DNA from 4 places in the Sinorhizobium sp. CB7 genome. Region 2 is predicted to be linked to each of the others. Evidence: riboswitches for the same ligand, from Rfam matches in the RefSeq annotation. Region 2 holds a riboswitch; each other region holds the start of a gene.
The links. A riboswitch is a leader RNA that binds a small molecule or an ion and turns the genes downstream of it on or off. The one in region 2 is predicted to bind cobalamin.
Positions count from the first base shown of each region.

Region 1 (4,209 bases), on a different contig from region 2:
GGACTTGCCCGAGCCGTTCGGACCGAGCAGTCCGAGCGTCCTGCCGCTGGCGATTTCCAGGGTGACGCCGTTGACGATCATCGCGCCGCCTGCGTCCCACCGCACATCCTCGATCGAAATGCTCAAACCGCCCTCCTGGCTTTGTAGAGAATGATGGCGAAAGCCGGCGCGCCGAAGAGTGCCGTGACCACACCGATCGGCAGGACCTGCTGCGCGACGATGGTGCGCGAGACGATATCGGCGAGCACCATGAAGATCGCGCCGATCAGCGCCGTTGTCGGCAGCAGACGGCCATGTCCGGGACCGACGAGGAAGCGCGCGGCATGCGGAATGACCAGGCCGACGAAACCGATCGAGCCGACGATGCTGACCATTGTGGCCGTCATCAGCGCCGTCAGGGCGAGCAGGACAATGCGCACGCGCCTGACCGGAATTCCGAGTGAAGCTGCGGAATCGCTGCCGAAGGTGAAGGCGTCGAGCGCGCGGGTATGAAACATGCAGATGAGGAAGCCGGCAAAGGCAACCGGCATGGCGAGAAAGACGTCCGGCCAGCGAACGCCGCTGAGGCTGCCGAGCAGCCAGAACATCACGCCCCTTGCCTGCTCGGCATTGGCCGAGGTCGTGACGATATAGGAGGTGAGCGCATTGAAGAGCTGCGAACCGGCAACCCCTGCCAGAATGATCCGGTCGGCGCCGCCGCCCGCGCCCGCCGCAAGCAGAGAGACGAGAACGAAGGCTGCGACTGCGCCGATGAAGGCGCCGGTCGAAAGGGTCATGACCCCGGCCCCGACGCCGAGGATCATGATGGCGACGGCGCCGGTCGAAGCACCCGCCGAGATGCCGAGCACGTAGGGTTCGGCAAGGGGATTTCGAAGCAGCGCTTGCAGGATGGCGCCCGTCAGCGCAAGCGCCGCACCGGAGCTCGCGGCAACCAGCGCCCGGCTCAGGCGATAGTCCCAGATGATCCCCTCATGGATCGGCTTGATCGTGAAGGTCGCACCGAAGACCCGATTGGCGATTGCTTCCGCGGTCGTCTGCAAGGGGATGACGATTTCGCCGATCGACACCGCGAGGCTGATCGCCAGCATCAGGGCGATCAGCGAGAGTGCGGACAGGGCGGCAAAGGCGCCCCACCCGCTTCGTTGCGTGGTTGTTGCGATGCTCACTGGGCCAGCCCGAATTTCCGGATGCCTTCCGCCAATGTCTCGATGCCGTCGACAATGCGGATCGACGGGCTCATCGCCTGCGAGTCCATCACAATGATATGCTTCTTTTCCACCGCATCGATCTTGCTTGCGACCGGATCGGTCTTAAGGAACTTCACCTTGATCGCCGGATCGTCGGCGGCATAGCGACGGCGGTCCATGGCGGCAATGACGATGATGTCAGGGTTGAGGCCCGCAATCGTTTCCCATCCGACCATCGGCCATTCCTCGTTCGTGGTGATCACGTTCTTTGCGCCGAGGGTCTGCATGATATAGGCGGGCGCTCCGTTCCGTCCGGCCATATAGGCCTCGCCGTCCACCTCCTTGCTGGAGAACCAGAAGACGACGGGAATGCCCTTCGCCTTCGCATTGGCAACCGAGGCGATCGCCTTGGCCTCACGCTCTTTCAAGCCTGCGATCAGGGCATCGCCCCGATCCTGAACGTCGAAGATCTGCGCAAGCTCGGCGATTTCCTGATAGATGAGGTCGGTCTTCAGCATTTCCTTGCGGACACCGTCCCCGCCGACGGAATTGTCCTTGGCGGCGCAATCGGCCGGCGCAACATAGCTGTTGATCCCGAGCTTCGAAAACTGATCATAACTGCCAACCGAGCCGTTCGGACCGACATGCCATTCGAACTCTGCGGCAACCAGTTCGGGATCAGTTCCGACGACGGACTCAAAGCTCGGATCATTGTCCGCAAGCCGTTTGATCCTGCTGTTTTCCGCCTCGAACTGCTTCAGGACAGGGCTGAACCAGACTGCGGTTCCGGTGATGCGGTCGGCAAGACCGAGCGACAGTAAGATCTCGGTCATGGCCTGGCCGACCGACACGACCCGCTCGGGCGCCTTCTCGAAGGTGACGGACCGGCCGCAATTGGTGATGGTCAGAGGATAGACCGTCGGGGCCGCGGACGTAGCCGACGAGCCTGCCCCGAAAGCGAGCGCCGCAAGGGCGAAGGTCAGGGCGCGCGGCAAGGATTTGCGGATAATAGGATGGGGAAACATGGCAATGCTCACTGAAAATCGGAGGCGTGTCCGCTTTGCGGATCGATCGCTCCGGTGTTGATGGGAAATGCTCGCTCAATCGGCGGCGGTGCCGGTAGCTGTGCCACCAGATTACTGGCAGACGCGCTAGCGATTATCTTTTGTCGAAAAAGAGGATCCGGTCCGTCTCATGCGGGCGGGTCTGCGCCTGAAAATGGCGTCAAAAGAAATCATGTCGTCTCCTGTTCCGGGCAACCCCGCCCGTTCAATTGGATCTCTCTTCGACGGCAGGTCTCCTGGCTCGCGGATATGCGCCGGTTCATCTGCCTTCCCGTGAGGCTTAAGCTCACAGTGGCATGGCGCTCTCGCGCCACGGGGATGATCGGCAATCCGCTTACAGTTGCGGGGGCAGCCACGGTCTTGGTCCCTCTTGGGTCGTCCGCACCGTGTTCCCTATTAATCCCTTCTGAGTCGTCATCGGGGAACCGTCGCGCTCAGTTACGCCGAGCGCGACGGTCGCGTCAAGCCGCGGGAGGCAAGCGGTCAATGGACGGTCCCGGATCCCCCAACGGCGACGATGCTGAAGGGCTGCCCTTCGACCGCGATGGTGCGGACCTCCTTCATCGTGTCGATGTCGATCATCCGAACGAGGCCATGGCGGGGATCGGTGATGGCAACCTCATCGCCGGCCACCGCAAGCCTGGGGCGTGGGTCGCGCCAGTGGCCGTCCTTGCTGTAGGGCTCGGTGACCGTCGCCGATACGCGGATTTTCCCATTCAGGATATCGATGACATGCAATTGCCCATCTTCGGTGAGCACGTAGGCGTTCTTAATGCGCGCAGGATCGAGTGCGAAATCGATGCGTCGGGTCGGCAGGTCTACAAGGCGGTAAGGCTCGGCGCTTTCGGGATCGATCAGGGCAATTTTGTCTTCGCCGTAATTGCCCAGGAAGAACTGCATGGCCTTGCTGCCGAGCAAGGTGGTGACCTTTCCCTTCGGCAGTGCTTCGCCATATTCCAGCATTTTGAGTTGCACGGTCCCCTGCTTGCCGGGACGCGCGATCAGGACGCCTTCTTCGCAGCCAAAGGCGACAAGCCTCGCCGAGAAGGCCTCCCCGTGCAACGCCGAGCAGGGTTCCACCTCGCCGATCTGCCCGCCGCTCGCATCGAGAACGCGCAGACCGAGACGCGGCGGCAGTTCATCCGGCTTCGTCTCCGCCTTGGTATCGGGAACGGAAACAAGCATGTTCTCTCCCATGGGGACGGCGACTCCATGGTGCGGCGCCGTCGCATCGATGGTCCTTTGGTGCGCCTCGCCCGTAAGGATTCCTTCTTCGGAGAGAAGCCTCGCTTTGCCCTCCCGGTCGTAAAACAGCACCACGTCGTCGCCATGCATGACGGCGTGGACCGGTCGCTTCCCGTCGAAGGCAACCTGTAGCAGCTCGGGTTCGGACATTTCCAGATCGCGATGCTCGCCATGGTCGGAAAGCGTCACGCCGGATTTGATCGCCTGGACGGTATCGGCTTCGGTTTGGACGGCAAAAACGGTCCGGCCGGAACCGCTGGCGGAGAGCGCAGCATATCCCTTCAACCCGAACTCGCCAGTCTGCCTTCCCGTCATAGCATCGAATGACCGAGCTATCGGAGCGGTATGATCGGCAACGAACAGACGCCATGCCTGCCTTTCCTCTTCGGCATAAGCCGAGCCCGTCAAAATGCCTGCCGCCGCAATACTTCCGACCATTGTCGATCTGGATATCATGGAAATTCTCCTTTGATATGTAATAACATTACGTCTGCTATCAAAGTTGCCGAACCCTGTCCAGTCTCTCGGTCCGCAATCTAGAACTTGAGGTGCCAGATGTGAGCTTTCCGGAGGTTGTCCGTGTTGATGCATGAGCTAGAGCAATTCCAGGAAAGGTGCGGAACGCGGTTTTCCGTCCGGAATTGCGTAAAAAATAGAAAGTTAGAGCGGTTCTGCGCTTCCATGAAGGCTGAAACGCTCTGGCGGGGATCTAT
Region 1 is NZ_JAULLL010000040.1:13,526-17,734, forward strand. It holds gene AAE029_RS35705 (ABC transporter ATP-binding protein) at 1-126, opposite strand, end outside; gene AAE029_RS35710 (FecCD family ABC transporter permease) at 123-1,088, opposite strand; gene AAE029_RS35715 (ABC transporter substrate-binding protein) at 1,163-2,212, opposite strand; cobalamin riboswitch at 2,460-2,696, opposite strand; gene aztD (zinc metallochaperone AztD) at 2,735-3,952, opposite strand.
Region 1: linked by a shared signal. The riboswitch ahead of AAE029_RS35715 (ABC transporter substrate-binding protein) and the one ahead of bluB (5,6-dimethylbenzimidazole synthase) in region 2 are both predicted to bind cobalamin.

Region 2 (4,209 bases):
GAGATCGAGGGGGAACTGCTCGCAAGAGAGACGACACTGGAACTCGCCCGGGCAGCATGATCAGCACAGCCGGCGAGCGTCCGTCGTGGACATTTCTCGCCGGCCGTTCTAATTTTTTGCAAAGGCTTGTTAAGGCTGGAGCTGTATACGATAGCCAACTTAAGTCTTGATGCCCCGTGAGCCGGCTGGAACCTTTCGCCGGTCGCCTGCGAAGGAAGAAACAGTGAAACGCCGGAGCCTTTCCTTTCTTCTCGTCCTGCCCCTCCTTGCAGCACCCGCGGCAGCGCAGACAAGCGCGCTCTGTGACGATCTGAGGGCGCGTCTGGCGGATCTTCGCGAAGTCGTCGGCAACAATCCCGAAACGCGGCAATACGCAAATGCAATCGCCCAGCAGAACCTCGAAATGCGCAAGGTGCAGAACGATCTGCGCGATTACGGCTGCTCGGGCGGCAGCTTCGTCATTGTCAACGGCGAGAACGCCCCAATGTGCGAGGAACTGCAGGCCGCACTTGATCGCATGCGCGACAATATCCGCTACCTGATCGACAGGCGGAACCAGATCAATCTGACCAGTCGTCCGGATGACGGGCTCCGGCGCCATCTGCTCGCCTCGCTGGAGGAAAACGGCTGCAATGAAGCCAGCATTGTGACGCCCGATGCACTCATTGACCCTGACCGGGACATCGGCCGACGGATGCCGCAGGAGACTTTCATTCCGCCGATGGGCAGTGATCCTCGCGACATCGGGAATTATTCTGACCCACGCGAATATCCCGCCGATGTCAGCACCGTCTGCGTGAGAACCTGTGACGGCGGGTTCTTTCCGCTCTCATCCCATGCGGGGCCTAATGATTTCCAGCGGGACGCGGAAACTTGCGCACGGATGTGTCCGGGCGTTCAAACGGAGCTTTTCTATCGGGTCCTCTCCACTCAGGAGGCGGACGACATGGTTTCGGTTTCGACCGGTGCCCCCTATAGCGCAATGCCCAACGCTTTTGCCTATCGAAACCGGCCTCCGGGAGAAAAATCGTCCTGCACCTGCAATTTCTCGGCCTATTACGAGCAGTTGCGGCGCAACGGCGAACAGGCGTCGACACCGGAAAGTTCGGTCACCAGGATAGAAACGAAGAAATCCCAGCCGACGTCGACCACGGCGCTCAATTCGCCAGCACCGCCACCGGAGCGACCTTACGACCCGGCAGCAAACAAGGTCCGCCAGGTCGGTCCACAATTCCTCGACGACGCCCAAGGGAAGATCGACCTGAAAAAACCGGCCCTTCCCGGCCCGCAGCCGCAGCAATAGAGCAGTTCCAGGAAAAGTGCGAAGCGGTTTTCCGTCCGGAATTGCGCAAAAATAAAAAGTTAGAGCGGTTCTGCGCCTCCATGAAAAGCTGAAACGCTATAGGCAAACAGCTCAGGGAGTGTTTCCCCAGCGCTCGCTGAAGACCAGTTCTTCGAGCGGCAGACGTTGCCGCCAGCCCTTCACTGCCAGTTCCGGTTCGCTGTAAAGCTTATCGACATATCCAACACAGAGCCAGGCAACAATCTCGATCCTTTCTGGAATGCCGAGGATATTACGGATGTCGCTGTTATGAAAAATGCTGACCCAGCCAACCCCAACCCCTTCGGCGCGGGCCGCCAGCCATAGGTTCTGAATGGCGCAGACCGTCGAATAGACATCCATGCGCGGATTGTGGGTCCGCCCGATCACGACCTTGCCGCCGCGATCCGGATCGCAGGTGACGCAGATGCTGAGCGGCGCCTTGCGGATGCCTTCGAGTTTCAGGGAGCGATAGGTCTCGCGCCGTTCTTCCTCGAACATCAGCGCCGCCTCGCGGTTCGCCCGGTCGAAGGCCTGCCAGGCTCTCTCACGCACGTCTGCATCGCGCACGAGGATGAAGTTCCATGGCTGCATGAAGCCGACGGAAGGTGCGTTGTGCGCCGCCTGGAGAAGCCGGTTCACCAAGTCATCGGGCAAGGGATCAGGCAGGAACTGGTCACGGACATCCCGCCGTGTTTCAATGGCGTGGTATACAGCCTCACGTTCAGTGACGGAAAAAGCTTCCGCACGGACAAGAAAGTCCGCAGATTCTGGTCGCATCGTCAACTCCCCAACAATGCTGACCTCCCCGCCGTCCACGCGGGTCAGCCTATCTCGCCAGGCCGGTCTTCTGACTAGGCTTCCTCTGCCCGCCGCTGCCTTCCCGGTTCAGGAACCAGTGGCAACCATCTGAAAAGAGCTTGAGAAAGCTCAATCCTGCGGCAGGCATCCGCCATACAGCGTTGGGCACGTTCCGGATTTTCACCGGATTCCCGATTCTCCCGCTTGCGCGGGCACCTGACCCCACCGGTATGCGCGATGCGCTCGCAGAAAGCAAGCGGATCGCAAGGCGCCGGCCGAGGCTCACGTCATCGGTGTGTGGCCGTCAAGAATCGAGAAGAGCGCTTCATCGCCCATTTCCCGTGCCACATGCTTCAGCGAACGGCCGGATGTATTCCTGATCGTGGGATCGGCACCTCGCTTCATCAGGAAATGGATTACCTCGAAGCGGCCGTTGAGAACGGCAAAGCCGAGCGGAGTGAGCCAGTCGCGATCCGGATCCGCTCTGCCGCTGGGCCGGAAGCTTCCAAATGTTCTCTCCATCAGTGACGGATCGGCGTCAAGCAACGCAGTGAGCTGATCCATCATGCCATAGGCAGCCGCAGCGAAGATATCGAGCGACTGATCTCTAAGAAAGTTGACCATGTCCGGCTGGCCGTTGTACTCGGCCCAACCAATCGGCGGCGCATAGTGGTAAGGATCGCGGATTTTCGTATCGGCGCCATGCTCGATCAGGAGCTTTGCCATCTCGATATGGCCATGCAGGGCTGCCTCATGTAGCGGCGCTCGGCTCGTCATGGCGTTGACATCGAAACCGAGCGTCAGCATGCGTCTGACCGGTTCGAAAGCGTTGTCGGCGACCGCTTCATGCAGCATTGCTGGATGGACGCGTTGCATCTGCGCCGGACTGGTGAGCTCCCGCATCATCCCGACCACCTCTTCGATCGGAAGTTCCGTATTCATGATCGAAATATGGAGCTGGTCTTCTGGCTTCAGTCGGACCGCAACTGCTCCCTTTCTCACGAGATACAACGCCAGCTCCCGGTCGCCGCCGAGCTGGGCCCATTCGAAAGGCGTCCGTCCGTTGACCGGTCTGATGACATCGGCGCCGTGTTCAACCAGCAGCCTGACGCGCTCGGGCATGCGTTTTTCCAGTGCCCAGGCGAGCTGGTAGTCGAACACGGTCTGCGAATTCTCCACGAATTTTCCGTCTGTCCGCACCAGCCAATTGTTGCGATGCTGAGCCGAGAGCCCGTATTCGAGAAGCAATTTCAAACATGAATTATCCGGTTCGAACATGCGATTATAAAGCGCCTGGCTGTCGTTCGGATCGGCACCGGCATCGAGCAGATGCGCGCGAAAGCGATGCAATCCGGATGTTCGGGCTGACGCAGCTTGCCCGCTTCCCCCTCGCCGAAGGCGCCAGTTAGCGCCGTGAAACGATATTGTCCGTCATCGAGGTAGAAGGCGTTGGGACTGGCGCCGCGTTCGATCAGCAGTCGTGCTGCCGGAAGGCTTGAGCGACCCGGCACACGCGCATAGGCGGCATAGAGCAGCGGTGGCCAATCATAAGGTCCGCCCTTGCGGTCGAGAAGCTGCGGCTGGCGGTCAAGCCAGCGGGCAACGCGCGTGGCGTCGCCGATGGCAGCCGCGACATGAATGTTCTCGTCCGCAATGACGGGGTGGTCCTGCAGCAGGCGGAGAGCTGCCTCGAAACGGGCTGGATCGGCGGAAATGCGGGCGAAATAGGAAACCGTCGCAAGCGAGAGAAAGTGATTGGCGAGCTGATCGCGCGGCAGTTCGTCGGGACTGATCCTGTCGAAATGGGCCTTGAGCTTGGTCCAGCTCGAAAAGCCATGTTCACGGGCGATGACAAGCTGGACGTCCTGCAGTCCGACGTCCTCGATTTTGGAGAAATAGGATTCAACGCGAGCGCGGGCCGACGCATCACCGGATTGCACGGATCGGAGGAGAAGTTTCGCCTTTTTTTTAGGGATTCAATGCTGGCGCTCGCGGCAGATGGGCGCGTGGTCATGACGACCTCCTTTCGTTCACGTCCGGTATCCGCGCCCACAGACTGAAAAGAGGTGTGGCAGTCTATAAATTCA
Region 2 is NZ_JAULLL010000002.1:377,032-381,240, reverse strand. It holds gene AAE029_RS05980 (acyl-homoserine-lactone synthase) at 1-60, shown strand, start outside; gene AAE029_RS05975 (DUF2865 domain-containing protein) at 224-1,303, shown strand; gene bluB (5,6-dimethylbenzimidazole synthase) at 1,415-2,101, opposite strand; cobalamin riboswitch at 2,144-2,357, opposite strand; partial or broken gene AAE029_RS05965 (ankyrin repeat domain-containing protein) at 2,405-4,136, opposite strand.

Region 3 (4,209 bases), on a different contig from region 2:
GGAAACCGGCGACAAGGCGGCGAGCCCGAAGATCTGGGAAAATATGAGCGACTTCAAGGCACGCGCTGAGAAACTCTCCACCGACGCAGAGACCCTGGTCGCTCAGCTTCCAGCGGATGCTGCGGCTGTCGGTGCCGCCGTCAAATCACTTGGCGCCAACTGCAGCGGCTGTCATGAGAACTACCGCATCAAAGTTGACTAGAGCGGGATGCCGAAAAGTGTGCGCGGTTTTCGGACAACATCCCGCTCTGACTTTTTGATTTAGAGGCGGATCCAGATTTCAGGTCGATTCGACCTGAAATCATCCGGCTCTGAGGCTGATCGGTAGGTCGTTTCGGCGCCACCGCCGCATCTGTACCGCGCCGGTCTTGCCTCCGGCGCGGTTCTCTCATCTTATGCAGCGCAAAGATCTCCGATATTTCTAAGAAGGAAGCCAATGGCTGCGATAGTCGCGAAAGTGCTGCTCTGTCTTGTCGGTCTCGCTGTCATCGGGGCGGGCGCCTTCTATTTCGTCACCCGCCCGGATCCGCTGCCCGAAAGCCATTGGGCCAATCTCGGGGCGCCTGACGTCAAGAACGGCGAGATGGTTTTCTGGGCAGGTGGCTGCGTCAGCTGTCATGTGGCGCCCGGCGCCCAGGGCGATGCGCGGCTTGTGCTTTCGGGAGGGCTGGCCCTGAACAGCCCCTTCGGCACCTTCCACGTTCCAAACATCTCCCCGGACGAAACGGCCGGCATCGGTACCTGGACGCTGGCCGACTTCGGCAATGCCATGAAGCGCGGCGTCGGCAGGAACGGCGAGCATCTCTATCCGTCCTTTCCCTACGGCTCCTATACGCGCATGAGCGACAAGGACGTCAACGATCTCTTTGCTTTTCTGAAGACGCTGCCGAAAAGCAGCAATGTGGCGCCGCCTCATGAACTACCGTTTCCGTTCAATATCCGGCTGGCGCTCGGGGGATGGAAATTCCTCTATTTCAATGATCAGCCGCGTGTTGTGCTCGCTGACGCCGACGACAAGGTCAAGCATGGTCAATATCTCGTCGAAGGGCTTGGCCACTGCGGCGAATGCCATACGCCGCGCGATGCTCTTGGCGGCTTCCTCAAGGACCAGTGGCTGGCTGGCGCGCCGAACCCGGAGGGCAGGGGCCGTATTCCGGACATTACACCCGGCTCGAAGGCGGTTGGCTCCTGGAGCGCGAGTGATATCGCGAGCTATCTAGAGACCGGCTTCACGCCTGACTTCGATTCGGTCGGTGGCTCCATGGTCGATGTCCAGAAGAATATCGCCCGTCTACCCGCTTCCGACCGTGACGCGATCGCGGCCTATTTGAAAGCCATCCCGGCGCGCTAGGACCTTCCTCGAGAAAGAAAGCGGATAGCATGAAACCTGACAGACCGCTCTCTTCCGAGGACATCGACGCCGCGTTCATCCGCCTGAAGCAGCGCTATGCGGCCGGGAACGAGCCGATGGCGCGCTGGATGACGGACACCATGGCGAAGCTGGAGACGCGTCTTGCAGAGGATGTCAAGGATCCGCGCGACCTGGCTGAGGCGCGTGCCGCCGCTCTCGCCTTCATCCGCATGACACTGGAACAATGGGCAAAGAGGCCGCCGCATGAATAGGACGCGCAGCGGCCGTATTGACACCGCCCGGCATGCTGAGTGATAGTTCCTTCATTCGATGGTTCCCCGTAAGCCAAGCTTCGGGGATGAAAAGGGAACACGATAGGGATGACCCATGAGGGGCCCGATTCGTGGCTGCCCCCGCAACTGTGAGCGGCGAGTCCGAGGACCAATTCCGGCCACTGGTATTTAAACCGGGAAGGCGCGGTTCCGGATTGTGACCCGCAAGCCAGGAGACCTGCCATTGAATGATGTCCAAGTCGGGCGGGGTGTCCCGAGACTGCGATGCTGATGGAAATTGCCACTCTCGGCAACTTATTTCCGTCGTTGCGGCCTTTTCGTCCCTCCAGGCTATACCATTCCACTCGGGAGCCGCCGCCTTGCGCAGATCGCCGGCTCATCAATTTATCTCTGCGCTGGATGAGGGGACGTTTCATGCCTGTTCAGCAAACTGCTTCCACTGTCGTCACGACCGACGTCAAGGCCGGCAAAATTTTGCAGTCGGTGATCGCCATCTGCTTCGGTTTGGTCATTGTCGGTTTCGTCGGCTTCTCGCATCTCGAAGTCGTTCACAATGCGGCGCATGATACGCGCCATGCCAACGCGTTTCCCTGCCACTGAGCGGTTAGAGCCATGTCGCTTTTCCGTTCGATCGTCTTCACATCGGTCATTGTTGGCCTGATCGTCGGTGTTGCCGTCAGCGTCGCGCAATTTATCGGCACGAGCCAGCTTATCCTCAAGGCGGAAGTCTATGAGAAGGCTGGCGAAGCACCCGCGCACGATGCCGATGCTGCAGCGCCCGCCGCGCACGATCATACCGCCGTGGCCGCGCACGAACATGAGGAAGGCGGCTGGGAGCCGGCCGACGGCTTCGAGCGCAACGCCTTCACGGTCGCCGCCAATATCCTGACCGCGATCGGCTATTCGCTGGTTCTAACGGGCCTCATCGCGTTGCGCGGCAAGCCGGTTACATGGCGCGATGGCCTGCTGTGGGGGCTTGCCGGATTTGCCTGCGTGATGCTGGCGCCGATGCTCGGCCTGCCGCCGGAACTGCCGGGCACGCAGGCTGCTCCGCTTGGTGAGCGGCAGATCTGGTGGGTTGGAACGGCCGTCGCGACCGCCGCCGCCATCGGGCTTATCGCCTTCCAGCGCAAGCCCTGGGCTGCCGTGCTCGCTGTCGTTCTGATCGCCGCGCCGCATCTGATCGGCGCCCCTGCGGCCCCTGAAGGAGAGCATGCGCTGGCGCCGGAGGCGCTGGAGCATCAGTTCGTCGTCGCAGCCGTGTTGACGAGCCTGCTTTTCTGGGTGCTGCTCGGTTCTCTCAGCGGCAGCATCTATCGCCGTTTCGAGGCCTGATATTGCCCCGCCTTGTCGCCGAATGGCGCGAGGACATCGATGCTCTGCAATTCGCCGCCGTGGATCACGGCGGCGTTTGCGTCATTCACAGGCTGGCCTTTCGCAGCCTGCTCGGCTTCACGCCGCAACGAGAGGATTGCCTCGCCTATTTCACGATGCATTCCGTCGCTTTCGACGCGGCGGCCTCGGCGAAGATTGCGGCTGCAAATATACCGCCGGGCCGCAGTTTTCATTTGAACAGCAGGGATGTTTCCCGGCAGCTCAATGCGGCAAAGACCCTTTAGATCGGGATGATTTCAGGTCGGATCGACCTGAAATCTGAATCCATCTCTCGATCGAAAAGTTGGAGCGGGATGTCGCCCGAAACAGCGCACACTTTTAGGCACCGCGCTGCGGCGTTCAAGCAGACACGGCAGGTTCTGGCTTTTGCTCTCCGATCGCATCCAACTGGGCGAGCGCTTCGTTAGATAGCGTCAGTTTGGCGGCTGCGAGATTTTCACTCAGATGCGCCAGCGATGACGTTCCAGGGATGAGGAGAATGTTTGGCGCCCGGTGCAGCAACCAGGCGAGGGCGATTTGCATCGGCGTGGCGTCGAGTTGCGTCGCCACCGTTGAAAGGATCGACGATTGAAGTGGCGTCATGCCACCCAGTGGCCAGAAAGGCACGTAAGCGATGCCGGCCGCCGCCAATGTGTCGATAAGGCCGTCATCGGCGCGGAACGCGAGATTGTATTGGTTCTGGACGCATGCGACCTCGGCGATGCCACGCGCTTCTTCGACTTGTGCGAGGGTGACATTGCTCAAGCCGAGTTGCCGGATGAGCCCTTGGCGTTGTAGCTCGGCAAGGACAGCAAATGGCTCCTCGATCGACCCCTCCGCTGGTTCGTGTATTGTGCCCGGAACGCGCAGATTGACGACATCGAGCACCTCGACTCGGAGGTTCCTGAGGTTGTCGTGAACCTGGCGGACGAGATCGCCCGGGCTGAGGGCAGGGCGCCATGATGCATCGTCACCGCGGGACGCACCGACTTTCGTGACAATCACCAAGTCGTCCGGATAGGGATGGAGCGCCTCGGCGATAAGCTGATTGGTGACGTGCGGGCCGTAGAAGTCACTGGTGTCGATATGATTTACTCCAGTCCCCACGGCCTCCCGCAGAACTGCGAGTGCCATTTCCCGATCCTTTGGCGGGCCGAACACGCCGGGACCGGCGAGCTGCATGGCGCCATA
Region 3 is NZ_JAULLL010000008.1:13,238-17,446, forward strand. It holds gene AAE029_RS16020 (cytochrome c) at 1-202, shown strand, start outside; gene AAE029_RS16025 (cytochrome c) at 437-1,351, shown strand; gene AAE029_RS16030 (hypothetical protein) at 1,381-1,623, shown strand; cobalamin riboswitch at 1,666-1,884, shown strand; gene AAE029_RS16035 (CbtB-domain containing protein) at 2,059-2,244, shown strand; gene AAE029_RS16040 (CbtA family protein) at 2,257-2,979, shown strand; gene AAE029_RS16045 (hypothetical protein) at 2,982-3,263, shown strand; gene AAE029_RS16050 (aldo/keto reductase family oxidoreductase) at 3,379-4,209, opposite strand, start outside.
Region 3: linked by a shared signal. The riboswitch ahead of AAE029_RS16035 (CbtB-domain containing protein) and the one ahead of bluB (5,6-dimethylbenzimidazole synthase) in region 2 are both predicted to bind cobalamin.

Region 4 (4,209 bases), 110 kb from region 2:
CCTTACGCACTTCGCCCTCGTCCATTTCATGTAGGCCGATCACGACGAGGCGGGTGACGCGGGCTTCGCCCGGTTCCCAGGCCCGATCGAAATAGTTGTCTATGCGGCTGCCGACCGCTTGAATCTGCAAGCGCATCGGCTTGCCGGGGACATCAACGAAACCCTTGAGGCGCAGCACATCATGTTCGGCGATCACGCCCTTCAGCTTTTCGACAAAGGTCGCCGGATCGCCAATCGGACCGAGCTCGACGACGAAGCTGTCGAATTCATCGTGATCGTGCGGCGTACCGTCCTCATGCTCCAGCTCGTGGTGCGACTTGCGGTTTGCGACATCAGCTTCCGCTCCAATGCCGAGGCCGAGCAGGATGGCGGCAGGCACTTCGCCATTCCTGGCCTCGATCATTGTCGGCTTGCGGGCGATCCGGGAAGCGACCTCTTCGCGGACGCGGCCGAGACCGTCGCTGTCGATGAGATCCGTCTTATTCAGGACGATAAGGTCTGCGCAGGTGAGCTGGTCTTCGAACAGCTCTTCGATCGGGCTTTCATGATCGAGGGAATCGTCCTCGACGCGACGCGATTCGACTGCATCGTGATCGTCGGCGAAGCGACCAGCGGCGACTGCCGCGCTGTCGACGACGGTAACGACGCCGTCAACCGTCACTTGCGTGCGAATATCGGGCCAGTTGAAGGCGGCGACCAATGGCTGCGGCAGTGCCAGACCCGAGGTCTCGATCACGATGTGGTCGGGGCGCCGCTCGCGTTCCAGCAGCTTGGTCATGGTCGGGATGAAGTCATCGGCGACCGTGCAGCATATGCAGCCATTGGTAAGCTCGATGATGTCGTCCTCCGTGCAGTTCTCCGCACCGCACCCTTTCAATACCTCACCGTCAACGCCGAGATCGCCGAATTCGTTGATGATGAGGGCGATCTTCTTGCCGTTGGTATTGGAAAGCAGGTTGCGGATCATCGTCGTCTTGCCGGCGCCCAGAAAGCCGGTGATGACGGTGGCTGGAATCTTTTCCTGGTTCATGCGGATCAACCCTTCATTTTGAGCGGCAGCCCCGCCGCTACGAAATAGACTTCGGCCACTGCTGCGGCGACCATCTGGTGAAGCCGGCCGGCCTGGTCGCGAAATTCGCGCGCCATGCGGTTTTCCGGCACGATGCCGAGACCGACCTCATTGGAAACAAAGACGAGGCGCGCCCGCGCCATCGGCAGGAATTCGATGAGAGCGGCAAATTCACTCGCCATATTGCGCTCCTCCATCATCAGGTTCGTGACCCAAAGCGTCAGACAGTCGATGAGTATGGCTCTGCCATCGGCATCGATTGTGCGCAGACAACTCACAAGATCGAGCGGCTCCTCGTGCGTCGTCCAGAGCGCGTCCCGATCGGACTTATGCTGTTCGATGCGGCATCGCATCTCCTCGTCCCAGGCGCGGCCGGTCGCCACATAGTGGCGTTCGGGACCAGAGGACATGACAAGCGATTCGGCGAAGCGGGATTTGCCGGAGCGAGCGCCGCCGAGAACGAGAGCGGCGCCTGATGACTGAAATGGCATCAATGGCTCCGGTCGTTACACGAGCGGACGCAAATCGGCGCGAGACGCGACCGGAAAGCACGGAAGGACGTTCGCGCAAAGCGAACGCAGGAATAATTTCAGCGCCATGACAACCTCCGTGCTGGCAGCGGGGATTTTCCCCATCGATGGGCTTCCGCCCGACACGCATGGCAGGTCTCCTGGCTCGCGGGTAAGGCACCGCGACCGGGGCAGACCGTTTCGGGTCGCCCTGATCGTGCACCAGCGGATCTCCCTCGCCTTCCCGGCTTGCAATCATGAAAAGGCGGACGATTCGTAGAAATAGAGGCGTCCCGCCGCGGTTGATCATGATGCCACGCCAGTGGCTTTTTCCGGCTCCCCTCCTTCTCGCCCGCCCGCGCCATGCGGGCCGCCGACGAAAATTCGAAGGAACCGAACGGAAGACCCTGACCGCTCTACAGTCGCGGGGTCGGCTGTGATGAGAGCGCCCGGCATGGGTCCGCTCCTTCACATTCCCTTTTCATCCCATGCGACAACATCGCCGCTCGGGAACCATCCGTATGCCGCAATGATTAGGCGTTCGGTTCTCGCAAGTCAATCAACGCCAATTATGCGACACCGAATGTTCCAACGACGAAACCTGCAAGAAAAAAAAGAAACTTGCCGGTCTTCTGCCGCAATTCTTTGACGTTCAACGACTATAGAGGCGAACGCCTCCGGATCAGGACACGCAAATCACCCATCTTTTCCATGCTGCAGAAATTTGAACCGCGCCGTCTCGGCATCCTCTATACACTCTTCGACCCTGGTCGCCTGAGGGCGCTTGTCCGTCGCAGCGAACTCGGTCTCGTCTTCGCCGGAGCCCTTATCGGCGTCACCTCCGGCCTCGCGGTGACCGCCATGAGCCTTGTATCGACGAAGATGCACAGCCTGATTTTCGGCATCGGTGAGGCCGAACGTCTGAGTGCAAGTGACATAGATAACCGCTTTCTGCTGTTGGTTGCGCCAGTCGCGGGTGGCATCATCCTTGGCCTGCTGATCTTCCTCCTCGCCAAGACGCGGAAGAAACCGATGGTTGACCCGATCGAAGCCAACGCGCTTCATGGCGGCCGTTTGTCCCTGACCGACAGCATCCTCGTCGCAGTCCAGAACGTGATTTCCAACGGTTTCGGCGCTTCGGTCGGCCTTGAGGCCGGTTACACCCAGCTCGCCGCCGGCATTGCCTCCAAGGTCGGCTACAAACTGCAATTGCGTCGCGCCGATCTAAGGACGCTGGTTGGCTGCGGTGCCGCGGGCGCAATCGCCGCCGCCTTCAATGCACCCTTGACGGGCGCCTTTTATGCTTTCGAACTCATCATCGGCACCTATACGATCGTGTCGCTGACCCCGGTGGTCGTCTCCGCCCTGATTGCGACGATCGTGGCCCGTCTTCTCGCCGGCAGCGACTTTATGATCGATGTCGGAGAATTCGGCAGCGTCGCGACGGCCGACTACGTGCCCGCAATTCTTCTGGGAGCCTTCTGTGCCGGCGTCGGCATCCTGCTCATGCAGGCGGTATCCGCCGTCGAGGAAGTGGCGCGCAAGAGTTCCATCGCTCCGCCTTTCCGTCCGGCGCTCGGAGGCATTGTTGTCGGCTTGCTCGCCATGATCTCGCCGCAGGTCCTTTCGGCGGGCCACGGTGCTCTGCACCTGAATCTTGCCCGCGATGTCGCGATCCCATCGCTGATCGGGCTTTTCCTGTTGAAATCGCTCGCATCAGCCGTGTCGATCGGCTCGGGCTTCAGGGGCGGTCTGTTCTTCGCCTCGCTCTTCATGGGTGCCCTGCTCGGCAAACTCTTCGCCTATTCGGCTCCCTATTTCGCGAACGCTACGCTGACGCCGGTGATCTATGCCGTCGTTGGGATGAGCTCGCTCGCCGTGGCGATCATCGGCGGTCCGCTGACGATGACGTTCCTGGCCTTGGAGATCACCGGCGACTTTGCCATTACCGCGCTGGTGCTTGCCTCGGTCATCACCTCGTCCCTGGTCGTCCGGACAACCTTCGGCTACTCGTTCGCGACATGGCGATTCCATCTGCGCGGTGAAAGCATCCGCAGTGCCCATGATGTCGGCTGGATCCGCAATCTGACGGTCAACAGACTGATGCGGTCCGACGTGCGCACGGCCAATGCCAATGTCAGCGTGGCCGAATTCCGCCGGCAGTTCCCGATCGGTTCCACCCAGCGCGTCATCCTTCTCGATGATTCGGAAAAATATGCCGGTATCGTCCTTGTGCCGGATGTCTATGCAGGCCTTGTCGACAAGGATGAAGAAAATCAAAGTCTCGCCGACTTCATCAAATACCGGAATGATTTTCTGCTGCCGCAAATGAATGCCAAACAGGCGGCTGCGATCTTCGACAAGACGGAAAGCGAAGCGCTTGCGGTCGTCAACAATCTGATTGAGCGCAAGGTCGTCGGTCAGCTCAGCGAGAGCCATACGCTGCGCCGCTACAGTGAGGAACTGGACAGGCGACGGCGCGAGGTTTTTGGCGAGCTGTAGGGGCCTAGCCCAGCAGGCTCTTCAGCCAATCCCGGTTCAGCACTTTGTCCAGTTCCATCGCAATCTCGTCCAGCGCGTCCTCGACACCCTGGCGATAGTTTGTCCGCTCGCCTGAAAGGCCGAAGCTTT
Region 4 is NZ_JAULLL010000002.1:262,784-266,992, reverse strand. It holds gene cobW (cobalamin biosynthesis protein CobW) at 1-1,030, opposite strand, end outside; gene cobU (bifunctional adenosylcobinamide kinase/adenosylcobinamide-phosphate guanylyltransferase) at 1,036-1,560, opposite strand; cobalamin riboswitch at 1,712-2,111, opposite strand; gene AAE029_RS05425 (chloride channel protein) at 2,290-4,080, shown strand; gene AAE029_RS05420 (cobyric acid synthase) at 4,085-4,209, opposite strand, start outside.
Region 4: linked by a shared signal. The riboswitch ahead of cobU (bifunctional adenosylcobinamide kinase/adenosylcobinamide-phosphate guanylyltransferase) and the one ahead of bluB (5,6-dimethylbenzimidazole synthase) in region 2 are both predicted to bind cobalamin.